3 regions of the Rhizobium sp. SYY.PMSO genome follow, and region 3 is predicted to be linked to each of the others. Evidence: predicted binding sites of a transcription regulator. Region 3 holds the regulator's gene; each other region holds the start of a gene.
What was found. The regulator LexA, encoded in region 3, represses DNA repair genes until DNA is damaged. The targets are predictions, from matches to a motif close to TGTTCNNNNTGTGTTCNG.
Positions count from the first base shown of each region.

Region 1: the regulator LexA is predicted to act here: its motif matches at 3,353-3,370, upstream of ACJJVH_RS08450 (ATP-dependent helicase).
Region 2: the regulator LexA is predicted to act here: its motif matches at 3,655-3,672, upstream of ACJJVH_RS08760 (ribonuclease T2 family protein).

Region 1 is NZ_CP177349.1:1,742,971-1,748,515, forward strand. It holds gene ACJJVH_RS08440 (efflux RND transporter permease subunit) at 1-1,895, opposite strand, end outside; gene ACJJVH_RS08445 (efflux RND transporter periplasmic adaptor subunit) at 1,892-3,058, opposite strand; gene ACJJVH_RS08450 (ATP-dependent helicase) at 3,423-5,545, shown strand, end outside.
Region 2 is NZ_CP177349.1:1,814,612-1,820,156, reverse strand. It holds gene ACJJVH_RS08780 (thiamine pyrophosphate-binding protein) at 1-394, opposite strand, end outside; gene ACJJVH_RS08775 (CaiB/BaiF CoA transferase family protein) at 391-1,593, opposite strand; gene ACJJVH_RS08770 (DMT family transporter) at 1,609-2,568, opposite strand; gene ACJJVH_RS08765 (alpha/beta hydrolase) at 2,587-3,519, opposite strand; gene ACJJVH_RS08760 (ribonuclease T2 family protein) at 3,687-4,433, shown strand; gene ettA (energy-dependent translational throttle protein EttA) at 4,559-5,545, shown strand, end outside.
Region 3 is NZ_CP177349.1:1,226,119-1,231,663, reverse strand. It holds gene kdsA (3-deoxy-8-phosphooctulonate synthase) at 1-380, opposite strand, end outside; gene ACJJVH_RS05980 (VOC family protein) at 377-1,264, opposite strand; gene lexA (transcriptional repressor LexA) at 1,683-2,405, shown strand; gene ACJJVH_RS05970 (ComEC/Rec2 family competence protein) at 2,386-4,836, opposite strand; gene gltA (citrate synthase) at 5,127-5,545, shown strand, end outside.

The sequences.
Region 1 (5,545 bases), 520 kb from region 3:
TCGCTCCAGGGCGCCAGGGTCAATACCATGAAGCCGCTGTTCTTTTGGCTGCTCATCCCCGAAATCGCATAGATGTTGCGGATATCGCCGCTGTCGCGCAGCGGCTGCAACCGTTCCTCGACGCGCTGCAACTGATCCTTCGTATAGTCAAGCCCGGCGCCCTGCGGCGTCGTCAGGCGCAGCATGACCATCGCTCGGTCCTCGCTCGGCGTCAGCTCGCTTTTGACATTGACGAAGGACAGGACGGCAGCGGCCGAAAACAGGGCGCAGAAGACGATGACGACAAATGGCGCGTTGAGACAGGCCCGGAGCGTGCGGCGATAGACGCTGGCGAAAAGTTCGCCGAAGCGGCCGAGCGCCCCGTGTTCCTCGCGCATCTCCTTGGTCAGCAGCCGCGAGGCGAGCATCGGGCAAAGCGTCAGCGCGACGATGGAGGACAGCCCGACGGAGAAGGCCAGCACGAATCCGAACTCGCGGAACAGGCCGCCGACCTGCCCCGGCAGGAAGGACAGCGGAATGAACACGGCGGCAAGCGTCGCCGTCGTGGCGATGACGGCGAAGAAGACCTCGCGGGTGCCAAGCACGGCAGCGGCGCGCGGTCCGATCTTCTCGGCCCGGCGCCGCACGATGTTCTCGAGCACGACGATGGCGTCATCGACCACGAGGCCGGTCGCCAGCACGATCGCCAGCAGCGTCAGGATATTGACCGAAAAGCCGACCATATAAAGCGCGGCGAGCGTGCCGATGAGCGCCACCGGCATGGTGACGACGGGAATCAGCGTCGCCCGCCAGTCACGCAGGAAGAGATAGATGACGGCCGTGACGATCAGCGCCGACAGGACGAGCGCCAGCACGACTTCGTGGATCGCACCCTGAATGAACAGGGCATCGTCGCTGGTGATGACGATGCGCGTTCCCTCGGGTAGCGATTTCGACAGCTGCGCGACGACGGCCTTCACGCCCTCGGAAATATTCAGCGTGTTCGACTGCGCCTGGCGGATAATGCCGAGGCCTACGCCCTGCACGCCGTTCGAGCGGAGCGCGGTCGTGCCGTCCCTCGGCCCGAGCGTGACGGTCGCGACATCGGAGAGCCGCACGCGATCCTTGACGATCAGCCGGGAGAAATCCTCCGGCGTCTGCAACGCCGCCGTGGCGCGTACGACGATATCCTGCCGCGCGCTCTTCAACGATCCGGCCGGCACGTCGAGCGCGGCGGTCGCAAGCGCCGTCGTCAGGTCGCCGATCGTCAATCCGCGCCCTGCGAGCGCCGCCTGATCGACATCGATGCGGAAAACCTTCTCCTGATCGCCGTAAAGCTCGACATCGGCAACGCCCTCGACAGAGGCCAGCCGGTCGGTGATCTCCTTGTCCACGAGTTGCGTCAGGTCGTCCATCGTCATGGTGCTCGACGTGACTGCAAGGCGCATGATCGGCTGCGAATCCGAATCCGCCTTGACGATCTGCGGCGCGTCCGCCTGATCCGGCAATTGTTCGGTAATGCGGCCGATGGCATCGCGGACATCGTTGGCGGCGACCGAAAGGTCGGTCGCGTCGGAAAATTCGAGCGTCACGCGGCTCTGGCCGAAAGACGAGCTGGAGGAGACGGATTTCAGGCCGCTGACGCGGGCAACGGCGCCTTCGATGATTTTCGTCAGCTCCTGGTCGACGGTCTGCGGCGACGCGCCGTCGAACACGGTTCTGACCGTTACGACGGGCCGGTCGACGTCAGGCAATTCGCGCACTTCGACGCCGAAATAGGCCGCAAGGCCGGCGACGACCAGCAGCGTATTGAAGACCAGCGCCAGGATCGGCCGCCGCACGAAGAGTGCCGTGAAGGATTGCTTGCCCGCAGTCGCGCCGGCATCCGTCGTCTCATCATCGCCATGGGACATCATTGGGTGATGACCTCTCTGGTCTCGGCCACATCGCGGGCAAACCGCACCTCGCCGCCTTCGGTCACGCGCTGCAATCCCTCGACGACGATGAGATCGCCATTGCGGAGATCGCCACGAACCAGCACCGCGTCCGGATTGCGCTGCACGATGCTGACGCGCACTTTCGACGATTTGCCGCCGACAACGCGCCAGACATGCGCTCCGGCACCGTCCCACTGGACCGCAAGCGGATCGACCGAAGGATAGGATTCGCCGGCAAAGCGCATGCCAACGTTAAAGGACATGCCTGCCCGCAATTCGTCGGAGGGATTGTCGATGCGCCCGCGCACGCGCAGCGTCCGGCTCGCGCCATCGACGCGATTGTCGACGGCTTCCACCACGCCCGAGAAAACGCGGCCGGGCAACGCGACCGACGTCGCCTCCAGAGGCTGAGCGACCTTGACGGTATTGGCAAAGCGCTCCGGCACCCAGTAGTCCACCAGGATCTCGGACCGATCGTCCAGGGTTACGATATTGCTCGTCGTCGTGACATTGTCGCCGATGACGACAGGCACGATGCCGACGATCCCGTCGATCGGCGCGACGATGTTGCGGCGCGAGAGCGCCAGTTCCGCCGATTGCAGCGCCAGCTTCGCTCCCTGCTCGGCAATCTCCGCATCGAAGACATCCATGCGTGACACGCTGGACTTGATGTTGTGGTAGAGCTGCGCCTTCTCGGCAGCGCTTTTCAGCGCAACTTCCGCCTGCCCGCGGGCGATGACCTGCTCGTCGTCGTCAAGACGCGCCAGCACCTGCCCTTGTCTGACCCTGTCGCCGGACTTGATGAGAATTTCCCGGATCGTTCCCGTCGCCTGCGGCATGACGGCAACCGAGCGGATGGCATCACCCGTGCCGATGGCGCTGAGGCGATCGTTGACGATGCCGCTCGCAACGGGCTCCGTCACCACAAGCGGAATGTTCTGGCCGCGCCGCGCACCGTCACCGGCCGCATCGCCGCCCTTCCCCGCGCCGGCATCCTCATCGCGCGTGATGGCCGCCAGGAGCTTCTCGGGAACACCTGCTTTCTGCAGCAGGCCCGTCACGCCGGGCACGAAAGCCACGACAGCGGCAATGCCTGCCACCAGCAAGAAAAAAGACAAGGAAAGCTGCTTCCAGGCGGTCATGCACGTCTCCGGCTCGTTATGTCAGAGGCGATGAAATCGCGTCGTTGATTTGGTACGGTTCCCGTCACACCCAGCGCACTTAAAGGGAACCAAATTTCATGTCGGACGGCTCTATACTGCAAGATTGTGCCCGATTTGCTGCAATATCGTGTTTTTGAGCATATGCGGCAAGCTTTGAGGCGGATTATGACAAAGTTGTAATCCTGGCGCGAACAACGAGGCGTTTCATTTGCCCATCGGCAGGTGCGTTCCACCCTGGAAACGGCTTTCCCGCGAACGACAGCAGCCTGTGAATGTGCACTTTTTGTTCTAGTTTGGGCCCGTTTCTTTTGCCTTTCGGGGCAGAATCATTACATTGGGCCGCATGACCATTGGACATGACGATATTCCCTTCTTCGACGAGGAGCCGGAGCACATGGCGCCGCGCCGTTCTGCGCCGGCTGCCGGCGGCATTGCGGCCCGCGCCATGGCGGCACGCGACAGCGGTCGCCGGCCGGACTATCTCTCGGGCCTCAATCCCGAGCAGGCCGAAGCGGTCGAGACGCTCGACGGCGCCGTCCTGGTGCTTGCGGGTGCCGGCACCGGCAAGACGCGGGTGCTGACGACCCGCATCGCCCATATCCTGTCCACCAACCGCGCCTTTCCCAGCCAGATCCTCGCCGTCACCTTCACCAACAAGGCCGCGCGGGAAATGAAGGAACGTATCGCGCTGCTCGTCGGCGGCGCGGTCGAAGGCATGCCCTGGCTCGGCACTTTCCACTCGATCGGCGTCAAGCTGCTGCGCCGCCATGCCGAGCTTGTCGGTCTCACCTCCAGTTTCACCATTCTCGATACCGACGACGTCATCCGTCTGATCAAGCAGTTGATCCAGGCGGAGGGACTGGACGACAAGCGCTGGCCGGCCAAGCAATTCGCCGGCATGATCGACACCTGGAAGAACAAGGGCCTCGGTCCGGCCGACATTCCGGAAGGCGATGCCCGCGCCTTCGCCAATGGCAAGGGCCGTGAGCTTTATGCCGCCTACCAGAACCGCCTGAAGACGCTGAACGCCTGCGACTTCGGCGATCTTTTGCTGCATCCGATCAATATGTTCCGGCGGAATCCGGATATCCTGAAGGATTACCACCAGCGCTTCCGCTACATCCTCGTCGACGAATATCAGGACACCAACACGGCGCAGTACATGTGGCTGCGCCTGCTGGCCCAGCGCCCGAAGGGCGAGCCGCAGAATGTCTGCTGCGTCGGCGACGACGACCAGTCGATCTACGGCTGGCGCGGCGCGGAGGTGGACAACATCCTTCGCTTCGAAAAGGATTTTCCCGGCGCCAAGGTCATCAAGCTCGAGCGCAACTACCGCTCCACCGAGCATATCCTCGGTGCTGCCGCCCATCTGATCGCCCACAACGAGGGCCGGCTCGGCAAGACGCTGTTCACGGATCGCTCGGACCCCGACGATATCAAGGTGCAGGTGCATGCCTCCTGGGATTCCGAGGAGGAGGCGCGCGCGATCGGCGAAGAGATCGAACAGTTGCAGCGCAGCAATCACAATCTCAACGACATCGCCATCCTCGTGCGCGCCTCCTTCCAGATGCGCGAATTCGAAGACCGCTTCGTCACGCTCGGGCTGAACTACCGCGTCGTCGGCGGTCCCCGCTTCTACGAGCGCCTCGAAATCCGCGACGCCATGGCCTATTTCCGCCTCGTCTGCCAGCCGGCCGACGATCTCGCCTTCGAGCGTATCATCAACACGCCGAAGCGCGGCCTCGGCGATACCACCGTGCGAACCCTGCACGATTACGCCCGCGTCCGGGATATTCCGATGCTGGCGGCAGCGGCGGATATCATCGAAACGGACGAGATGAAGCCGAAGGCGCGCAAGGCGCTGTTCGACGTCGTGCAGTCCTTCCGCCGCTGGCAGGGCCTGCTCGAAAACACGCCGCATACCGATCTCGCCGAGCAGATTCTCGAAGAGTCCGGTTACACGGACATGTGGAAAAACGATAAATCGGCGGAAGCGCCGGGACGCCTGGAAAACCTGAAAGAGCTTATCCGCTCCATGGATAGCTTCGAATCCATGCGCGGTTTTCTCGAACATGTCGCCCTTGTCATGGATGCCGAGCAGAACGAAAATCTCGATGCCGTCTCCATCATGACGCTGCACTCCGCCAAGGGGCTGGAATTCGAAACCGTGTTCCTGCCCGGCTGGGAAGAGGGTCTGTTTCCACACCAGCGCTCGCTTGACGAAAGCGGCCGCGCCGGCTTGGAGGAAGAGCGACGCCTCGCCTATGTCGGCATCACCCGCGCCAAGCGCCGCTGCCATATCTGGTTCGTCTCCAACCGCCGCATCCACGGCCTCTGGCAATCGACCATCCCTTCCCGCTTCCTCGACGAATTGCCGGAAACGCATGTTCAGGTTGCCGAAGTCGAGCAGTCCTATGGCGGTTACGGCCGCGGCGGCTACGGCCAATCCCGCTTCGACAAAGCCGA
Region 2 (5,545 bases), 590 kb from region 3:
CGTCGATCTCGCCGACCCATTTGGCGAATTCGGTAAACGCGCGGCGGAATTCCACTTCCTGAAAGGCCTCGCGTTCGCGGGCGTCGCGCTGGACCTGACCGATGAAGAGGATCATCGGAATGGAGTCCTGCCGTGCGATATGCAGGCCGGCGGATGCATTGGTGGCGCCGGGGCCGCGGGTCACCATGCAGATGCCCGGCTCGCCGGTCAATCGGCCCCAGGCATCCGCCATCATGGCCGCGCCACCTTCCTGGCGGCAGACGAGGACTTTGATATCGCTGTCATGCAGCGCGTCGAGCACGGCGAGAAAGCTCTCGCCCGGCACGCAAGAAATGCGCTGCACGCCATTTGCCTTCAGAGCCTCGACGATGAGTTGCCCACCCGTTCGTTTCATGTCCTCGCCTTTCCCTCCAGTTCGGCCAATTCGGCCAGAACTTCCTCCTGATGCTCGCCGAGACGCGGGCTTGGCCGCGTATAGGTCAACGGTGTTTCCGATAGCACGATCGGTGTGCGCACACTTGGAATGGCGGTGCCCGCGCCGTCCTCCAGGTCCATCCTCAAGCCCCGCGCCTTGATCTGCGGGTCGGCGAACATGTCCTCGATCGTGTTGATGGCGCCGGCCGGAACCGCGTTGGCCTCGCAGGCCTTCAGCAATTCCGCCTTGTTCCATTGCAGTGTTCTTGCCGATACGAAGGCCCGCACCTCGTTGCGGTGGGCGACCCTGGCCTTGTTGGTCGCATAGCGCTCGTCGTCGGCATTGGCGTCTACGCCGAGAATGGCGCACAGGCGGCGGAACTGCCCGTCATTGCCGACGGCAAGAATAAGATAGCCGTCCGCGGTGGGAACGACTTCATAGGGCGAGATATTGGGATGCGCGTTGCCGAGCCGCACAGGCGGCTTGCCCGATATCAGATAATTCATGTTCTGATTGGCAAGCACGGCCGATTGCACATCGAGGAGGGCCATGTCGACAAGCTGCCCTTCACCGCTCTTCAGCGCGTGGATCAAGGCGGCCTCGATCGCCGAAACGGCGTAGATGCCGGTGAAGATATCGGCGATCGCGACACCCGCCTTCATCGGCTGCCCGTCCGGCTCGCCGGTGATCGACATGAAACCGGACATGCCCTGGACGATATAGTCATAACCTGCCAGGCCGGCATAAGGGCCGGTTTGTCCGAAGCCGGTGATCGAGCAATAGACGATGCGGGGATTGATCTTTCTCAGGCTTTCGTAATCCAGCCCGTATTTGACCAGGCCGCCGAGCTTGAAATTCTCGATCACGACGTCGGCCGTCTTCACCAGCCGGCGCACCAGATCCTGCCCTTCCTCGCTTCTGAGATCGGCGGTGATGGAGCGCTTGCCGCGATTGGCGGAATGGTAGTAGGCGGCGGAGAGGTTTTCACCATCCTTGCCCTGGACGAAGGGCGGCCCCCATTGACGGGTATCGTCGCCGCCGTCCGGGTTTTCCACCTTGATGACGTCGGCGCCGAGATCCGCCAGCATCTGCCCCGCCCAGGGGCCGGCGAGCACGCGGGCAAGCTCGATGACGCGGATACCGGAAAGCGGGGGTTTCTTGGTCTTTTGGTCTGTCATGTCCGTCCGCCTTGCTTAGGGCGTGAATGCCGTTTCAGATGTATCGGATACCGGGCGGGAAGCAAAGCGCCGCTCGCGCCAGAGAATGTAGAGTCCGGAGCCGATGATGATGAGGATGCCGAGCCATTTGATCGCATTCGGGAAATTGTCGAAGACGAGCCAGCCGAAGATCGTTGCGGAAACGATTTCGAAATATTGCAGGGGTGCCAGCGTCGAAGCCGGCACGGCGCGATAGGCGTGTACCGTAAGAATACCGGACACGGCCGCAGTGGCGCCGACGCCGAGCAGATAGAGCATCGCCACCAGATCCGGCATGACCGGATCCAGGATGGCCGATCCCGTTATCCGTCCCAGGGCGAGCAGGATCAGGCTGAAGCCGGTGCCCCACAAGCCAGCCTGGAACTGCATAGATCCGGCGTCCTCGCTGTGGGACACCACGCGCGTGATCATCACGTAGACGGCGATGCAAAGAGCGGTGACGACGGGCAGAAGGGCGATGAATCCAACCTCCTGAAAGCTCGGCTGGATAATCAGCATCGCGCCGAAAAAGCCGACGGCGCAGGCGGTGTAGCGCCGCCAGCCGATGGTTTCTTTGAGGAAGATGCTGCTCAGGATGGTCAGCATCATCGGCTCGACGAAGAAGATGGCGATGGCATCGGCAACCTCCATGACCTGCAGCGTGGTCACGAACGACACCATGGACAGCGTCAGCACCGCGGCGCGGATGGCATGAATGCCGGCGCCCCGCCATGTCCACACGCCCCACTGCCGTCGCATCGCCATCATCGGTAGCGCGAAGAGCGACTGGAGGATGAAGCGGGCGGCGGTGACTTCGGCCGGCGGTATCGTGGTAGCCGCAAGCTTCGAGAAGATGTCGATGATCGGCGAGAGGACGACGGAAAGAAACATCATCAACAGGCCGAAGGTCAGCTCCGATTGCGGCAATCGGGTAGAGGAGCCGCTGGAGGTGTTCATTGCAGAATTCCTTGAGAATCAATTCTTTGCCGTCACCTTCTTGCACCAGTCGGCAAAGCGGGAAATAGCTTGGTCGGCGCCGATTTCGTTGAGCGTCTCGTGTCGCATGTCCGGATAGATATCGGTCGTGATATGAGAGAATCCGGCTTTTTTCAAATGACCCGCCAGCCAGCAGATCGCTTTGGCGTTGTCGGTTGCCGGGTCCTTGCCGCCACCGACGAGATGGATCGGCATGTCGCGTCGGAGCCTGTCGAGACAGGTTTTGCGCGGCGCGCGGAAGGTGAGCTCGAATATATCGAGCCATAGCGATACCGAGGCATCGAAGCCGCAAAGCGGATCGGCGATATATTTATCCACCTGCTCGGGGATGCGCGAGAGCCAGTCGAACTCGGTGCGGCGATTCGCGATCGATCGGCCCCAGGTGCCGAAAGTCAGTTTCGGCAAGGGGCCGCTCGGGACGTCCGATCCCTTGAACATGCGCTCCGTCTTGAGGATGAGCTGGGCGGCACGGCCGGCGAGGCCGGGATTGAAATTGGAGTTCCAGACGGCGACGGCGTCGAACCTGTCCGGATGCGTGACGACCGTGTTCAGGCTGATCAATCCCCCCATGGAGTGACCGAACAGGATGATCGGCAGGCCGGGATGGGCGCGGGCGGCAAATTCCCGCATCGCCAGCATATCGGCGATGACCTGCCCGGCGCCGTTTCGCCTGGCGAAGCGCCCGAGCGGCGCATCGTGGGCAACGGTCTCGCCATGGCCCCGATGGTCATGGGCATAAACGTGAAAACCCTGGGCCGCCATCGCATCCGCAAAGGCTTCATAGCGTCGGGAATGCTCGGCGAGGCCATGGGATATCAGAAGGATGCCGCGCGCTTCGCTCGTCGCCGGCGAATGATGATAGGCAATCGTCGCACCCGTCGGGCTGTTCAGGCGCTGCGTCTCGGCGAACATTGCATTCGTTCCTCCCCGATTGGACGAAAGGTCATCGTCTTCCGGATTGCAATGGATAGCTGCCGAAGCTCACAGAAATAAATCTTTTCGGGCATTGCGATTAAGGATTGCGCGCGCCCGATCAAACTGCTTACTTGTTCCTATAATGTTCTAGTTGGAGGCAGGGAATGAAGCATTTGCTTCGGGTATTTGCAGTTGTGCTCCTCTCGGTGGGGACGGCAGCGAGCGCCATGGCGCAGGAGCACAGCCGCGGTCGGACGCGCTTTATCCTGGCGGCAAGCTGGGAGCCGGCATTTTGCGCGACGAACCAGAGAAAGGCGGAATGCCGGAACCAATCGTCGAGCAATTACGATGCGACGAATTTTTCGCTGCATGGTCTGTGGCCGATGCGGCAGGAATATTGCGATGTTTCCGAGGATTTGAAACAGGCGGATCGCAGCAGCGACTGGAAGGACCTGCCGGCGGTACCATTGTCTCCTGAAGTCAAGGCTAAGCTGGACAAGGCGATGCCGGGCACGCAATCGGGTCTCGAGCGGCATGAATGGATCAAGCACGGCACTTGCACGAAGCTCAGCGCCGATCAGTATTTCTCCACCGCCGCCGGCTTGATCGCCGAACTCAACGCGTCGGCCGTACGCGATCTTTTCGCGCAGAATGTCGGCAAGGAGCTTGATGCCGAAAGCATCAAGGCGGCTTTCGACCAAAGCTTCGGCGAGGGCGCCAATGCACGCATCAAGATGAGCTGCCGCCGAGTCGGCAATGTGAGGATGATTTCCGAGCTGACCATCGGCCTCTCGGAAGATGCGATCGATCCGCAGCAGGGGAACGAGCCACGGCTCGCTAAATTGATCCAGGGCGCTGGCAGCACTTCGTTCGGCTGCGATCGCGGCGTGGTGGACGCGGCCGGTTTCTGAGAAAATACGGCGTTTCTGACGCGGATAATGCCCTCGGACAAGGTTTCGCCGTTGCCCGAGGGCGGGGTTTCGCCTACATAGCGGCACAATTCGCAATGTTATCCGTCCGTGGAGTAACCCAAGCTATGGCACGTCAGTTTATTTATCATATGGCCGGACTGAATAAGTCCTATGGCGCCAAGAAGATCCTCGAGAATATCCATCTCTCCTTCTACCCCGATGCCAAGATCGGTATTCTCGGTCCGAACGGCGCGGGTAAGTCGACGGTGCTGCGCATCATGGCCGGCCTCGATAAGGAGTATACTGGCGAAGCTTGGCTGGCCGAAGGCGCCACCATCGGCTACCTGGCGCAGGAGCCTCAGCTCGATCCCAACAAGACGGTTTTCGAAAACGTCATGGAAGGCGTTGCCAAGAAAACAGAAATCCTCAATCGCTACAACGAATTGATGATGAACTATTCCGACGAGACGGCGGACGAGGGCGCCAAGCTCCAGGACATCATCGACAGCCAGAATCTCTGGGATCTGGAAAGTCAGGTCGAGATGGCGATGGAAGCATTGTGCTGCCCGCCGCGCGATGCCGAAGTCACCAGCCTTTCCGGTGGTGAGCGCCGCCGTATCGCACTGTGCCGCCTGCTTCTCTCGCAGCCGGACCTGCTGCTGCTCGACGAACCGACCAACCATCTCGACGCCGAGACCATTGCCTGGCTGGAAAAGCACCTGCGCGACTATCCGGGTGCCGTGATGATGATCACCCACGACCGCTACTTCCTCGACAATGTTACCGGCTGGATTCTCGAACTCGATCGCGGCCGTGGCATTCCCTACGAAGGCAACTATTCCGCCTATCTGCGGGCCAAGGCCAAGCGCATGCAGCAGGAAGCCCGCGAAGAAGCCGGCCGTCAGAAGGCAATCAGCCGCGAACAGGAATGGATCGCCTCCAGCCCCAAGGCTCGTCAGGCCAAGTCCAAGGCGCGTATCAACGCTTACGAACAACTGGTCGATGCCGCCGAGAATCAGCGTCCCGGCGATGCGCAGATCATCATTCCGGTCAGCGAGCGTCTTGGCCAGGTGGTGATCGAGATGGAGGGCATCACCAAGGGCTTCGAGGGC
Region 3 (5,545 bases):
GTCTGACGCGACAGGAAGGCCGGAATCTGCAGGATATCGACCGTCTTCGAAACGATGGCGCACTGCTCTTCCGTATGAATGTCGGTCAATACCGGAAAGCCATACTCCTTCTTGAGATCGGCAAAGACTTCCAGCGCCTTTTCCAGGCCGATGCCGCGCTTGCCGGACAAGGACGTACGGTTGGCCTTGTCGAAGGAGGACTTGTAGACGAGGCCGATGCCGAGCTTGCCGCAGAGCTCTTTCAGGACGCCGGCGACCATGAAAGCATGGTCGCGGCTTTCCATCTGGCAGGGACCGGCAATCAGCGACAGCTTGGCGGCGTTGGAAAACAGGACCTTGGAGGCACCCTCGCCGACGGTCACTTCGGAATTCGTGCTCATGCTATCTCCTCGAAGGCGAACAATGCGCCCTGTCCGGGCGCAAACCTCGCCAATATACGATTGTTCTTACGCGTGTAGGTGACGCCGTTAGCAGCGAAATGCGACGATGTCACGGAAAGATCGCGCGTTTTGAAAAGGATTGCGCGCGCACGAAGCCCCGGATCTTCCGGGGAGACCGGCAAATCGTAAAACGCTTCCATTCCTTCCGGCGTCAAAATTTCAAGATCCGCATTGGCCGCCTTGACCGTCAATCCGAAGGAATGTTCCGATACGCGCGGGCCGCCGATAACCTCTTCGAGAAAGCTGCGATAGGCCGCCGGCTTCGGCGCGGAAAGCGCCACCCGCGCAATTCCGGTCACGCCGTTTTCATGACGCTCCAGCACGCCGCGGTCTGCCGGCAAGGGATTGATGCGCTGGCAGCAGAAGGCGAGAAGATCGGGCGCGCGCAGATCGGCCGCGAAGGCAAGGCGAAAGCCGGCGACAGTTTCCGTTCCGTCCGGCATTCTCATGGGCCGGGAAAAATCCAGCATCCGCCCGGCCGAGATCGCGGCTGCCTTGAACCGCTCATCATCGGCAACAGCATCGTCCGACCCGAAGACGACGGCCGAGAAGCCATCCTCACCCACACGAAAGCGGTAGGCCTGATCGCGCGCGACGAAGACGTTGCCCTCCGCGAGGCTCGCCTCGCACTGCTCCTGGGAGGCCACGCCCAAAGGTTCGAGATAGGTCTTGTCGGCAAGGAAGACGCAGGCATTCTCGGTGCCGAAAGGATGACGCGCATCGGGGGCCACCGTGAAACCGAGCTTGCCCAAGCGTTCACGCGCCAAGGCAATATTGACGGTGGGCAGCACGAGATGATCCAGCGGATGCGGTGACGAGGTCATGGCTTTTCCTGTGTTCCTGCCAGAGCAGATTTGCGCCCATCCAACGCCTGATTCAAGATGGAAGCAAGAACCTTGGGATATGGCGGCAAAGAAGACGGCAATCCCGGCGACGGGATAGCTGATTCTCTCTTCCAGCCGGTCTATCCGCCGCGATTTCGCGTGCATTCACGAATCCAACGTCACCATGGAACTGGAACGCCGCGGAAGCAGCCGTGACAGCATTTTCCATATTTATCGGCAGGTTAGCCCACATGTACCCCTCTTGGGTATTCAGCCGCTTCATTCGACAGTGGTAATTATTTAATTGGCCGCACAAGGTTTTACCGAAATTTAAGTACTTGCGGAACACATATGGAACATATAGTGTCCGTTCTGGATTTGTTTCACGACCTTTTCTTGATTCTGGGGTTCCAAGACGATGTTGACGCGCAAGCAGCAGGAACTGCTTTTGTTCATTCACGAACGCATGAAGGAATCCGGCGTCCCGCCGTCTTTCGACGAGATGAAGGACGCGCTGGATCTGGCATCCAAGTCCGGCATTCACCGCCTGATCACGGCTCTAGAAGAGCGCGGTTTCATCCGCCGCCTGCCGAATAGAGCAAGAGCGCTGGAGGTCATCAAACTGCCGGAAGCCTATAATCCAAGCCTGCAGCCGCGACGCGGCTTTTCGCCCAGTATCATCGAAGGCAGTCTCGGCAAGCCTCAACCGGTCGCTCCCCCCGCGCCGGCGAAGGTTGCGAATGACGATCACAACGGTTCGGCCTCGGTGCCGGTCATGGGGCGTATCGCTGCCGGCGTTCCGATTTCCGCCATCCAGAACAACACGCACGACATTACCGTTCCCGCCGACATGCTCGGCTCCGGCGAGCATTATGCGCTGGAAGTCAGGGGCGATTCGATGATCGATGCCGGAATTTTTGACGGCGACACCGTCATCATCCGCAATTCAACGACAGCCAATCCGGGTGATATCGTGGTCGCTCTTGTCGACGACGAGGAAGCAACCCTGAAGCGCTTTCGCCGCAAGGGCGCCTCCATTGCGCTGGAAGCCGCCAATCCGGCCTATGAAACCCGCATTTTCGGACCGGATCGCGTCAAGGTCCAGGGCAAGCTCGTCGGTCTCATTCGGCGCTATCACTAACCGTCGGCACGGGCCTGGCTGGCGTGCCGAATTTATCCGTGCGCCAATCGTAGGTTCGATGCCGCGTCCACGGCCGTTGGGGGTTTTCGAACGCTGCGGAAACAACAGGTTTGTCGGTGGCAAGCGCCATTTCGATGGAACCGGTTTGCCGTAATGTGGCGCCGGTTATGAGCATGGCGCCGGAGCGGCAATGATCCAGCCGCAGCCGGATGGGTGTCACGACGATATTTGCCGTATCGCAAGCCGGAGGCAGATAGGCTGCGTTTTCGATGGTGACGAGCATGGCGCCGTTTTCGAGCATGGCCACGCACCATGCGCCTTTCTGGCAGGCGAAGCTTCCCTGCATGGTACGGTCAAGAGCCTCTTCCATTGCCTTGCGAACGGCGCTCTCCTCTTCACGGCTTAGCCGTCGGTGGCGATCCGACTTGCTGACATGAGGAAGCCGGCTGTCGCCAGGAAGAATGGTCGGCGGCTGATATTCAGGTGCAACCAGCGCCTTTTGCCATTGTTCGAAGATGAAGGCCTGCGGCCGTTCGCGGTTGGTGGCCAGTATGGCGTCCTGACGCAGAGCGACGAGAACACCGTCTTCGGAGATCATCAGATCCGGCTTCGGCACGCCGGAGCCGAATGCCGCCGCGCCGACGGATGAAAGCGACAGCACCAAGCCCAAATGGCGAAGCCTGGTCCGCAGCATGCTCATGATCAGGAAGCCGACAATGAATGTCGGCATCAGCCAGCCCGGCTGGCGGCCGAAGGTGATGTCCCCGCCCCAGCCGGCCACGGTTTTGGCAATCACGATGACGAGCTCCAGCCCCTCCCCGGTGACGTTCCAGAAAGGGCCGTCGAGACCAAGCGGCATGAGCATCATCGCCGCCATGCCAAACGGCATGACGATGAAGGAAACCACCGGCATGGCCGCAAGATTGGCGGCGAGACCGTATGTCGCCAGGCGGTGAAAATGCTCGATCGAGAATATGGCCGTCGACGCGCCGCCGATGAACGAGGTCGACAGCACGCCGCCAAAGAAGCGCGAAACAAACAGCAGCGGGCTCAGCACGCGGAACCGCGAGAGAATGCTTTCCCGATGCCGCCGCCGCTTCCACAGCGAATAGCCGGACACCAGCGCCAGGGTTGCGGCATAGGACATCTGGAAGCTCGGGCCGAGCACCTGCGACGGCGAAAGGATGAGAATGACGATGGCGGATAACGCCACGTTGCGGAGGCTGAGCGATGGCCGGTCGAGAAGGACGGCAACCAGCATGATCGCCATCATGATGAAAGCGCGCTCCGCCGACACGCCGAAACCGGAAATGAGGTAATAGGCCGTCACCGTGACAAGCGCGCCGAATGCCGCGAATTTCTTGGTAGGCCACGCCTGCACGACGCCGGGGAACAGGCTGAACAGATAGCGCAGGCCGACATAGAAGATGCCGGCCGAGAGCGCCATGTTCAAACCCGAAATTGCGATGATGTGGGTGAGGCCGGCAATTCTCAGCGCCTCGGTCGTGTCCTTGGAGATCGCTCGTCTCTCATCGGTGACAAGTGCCGCAGCAAAAGCGCCGGTGTCACCGGGCAAGGTTTGCCTTATCCTGTCGCCTATGCTGTTGCGAAGGGCGGCAAGTCTGATATCGGCCATGTCGAGCAACGAACCCGCCGCATTGTCATCAGCCGGAGACAACAGTTTCGGCGTGCCGTAAGCGAAGCCGTTCGCTCCGATACCGTTGAAATAGGAACTGAATGCGAAGTCGTTGAGACCGGGCAAGGCCGGCCCGGCAGGAGGCGTCAGACGCGCCCTGCCCTGGATGCGATCGCCGAGATCGAAAGCATCCGCCTGTTTACGCACGAAGATCGTGACTCGCTGCGGCGACCTGCGAATGCTGGGCTTTTCGGTCGCCTCGACACGAACGACATAGCGCCAGCCGCCGTTGTCATAGGATTCGCGCCGCTCGACCTGGCCGGTAACGGTCGTCGTCACCGCCGAATCGAGCATCACCGTGGAAGCCCGCCAGCTTTCGCATTGCGCCAGCGCCATGCCCAGGCAAATGAGCATGCCGGCGAAAAGCAGATGGCGAGACACCCTGCCCACTTCCCGCCTGAACACGAAGCCGCCGGCAAAGAGCAGCAAGCCTGCAATCACCGCCTGCGGAGGCGGGTCGTTGCCGGCCTTGAACCAGAAGATCGCGCCGATCCCCATATAGATCGGCGCGAACAGGATGGCGCGTCCGTATGCCGCCTCCTCCTCGATCAGGTCCCTGATACCGAGTTGAAGCCGCTTCAGAATCCGAAGGAAACGAGATGTCAGCGGCGCCTGGTCCTGCGTCCGCTCCCGTTGTCGCGCTTTGGCACGTAAGGCGATCGCGGCAATGGCGGGGCGAGGCCGCAACGGTGCGGCGACATCCCGGCCCTCCTCCTGCTGTTCCGATGCCTCCAAATTAGGCACTCGCCGCTGCCCCCACGCAAAACTACAGCTTCTGCGCGATTCTTGCCGTCACCATGCAGGGATTTCAACCGAAATCGACATGTGTGCCGGTAAATGAGGCCGCTCTCCCGGCATCGCATGATCAGCGCCGCCGACGCAGTGCCCAAAAGTTGATACTGCAATGCACAATTCGGCGTTAGGATAACTTGGCATTAGCCTCGGGATCATATAGCTAGTCGGTAGTCGCTTAACCTTTTGGCGCTTTTTATGGCGTCAATCCCGCCAAATCTTGGAGGATCAGCATGACGGAACAAAGCGCGAAACTAACTTGGGGCGAAAAGACGGTGGACTTGCCGGTGAAGACCGGAACCATCGGCCCAAGTGTCATTGATATTGGTGCCCTTTATAAGAACACCTCCACTTTCACTTACGATCCTGGCTTCACATCCACCGCGTCGTGCGAGTCCAGCATTACCTATATCGATGGCGACGAAGGCGTTCTGCTGCATCGCGGCTATCCGATCGATCAGCTGGCCGAACACGGCGATTTCCTCGAAGTATGCTACCTCCTTCTCTACGGCGAACTGCCGACGACGGCACAGAAGAAGGATTTCGACTATCGTGTGACCCACCATACGATGGTGCACGAGCAGATGTCGCGCTTCTTCACGGGCTTCCGTCGCGACGCGCATCCGATGGCCGTCATGTGCGGCTGTGTCGG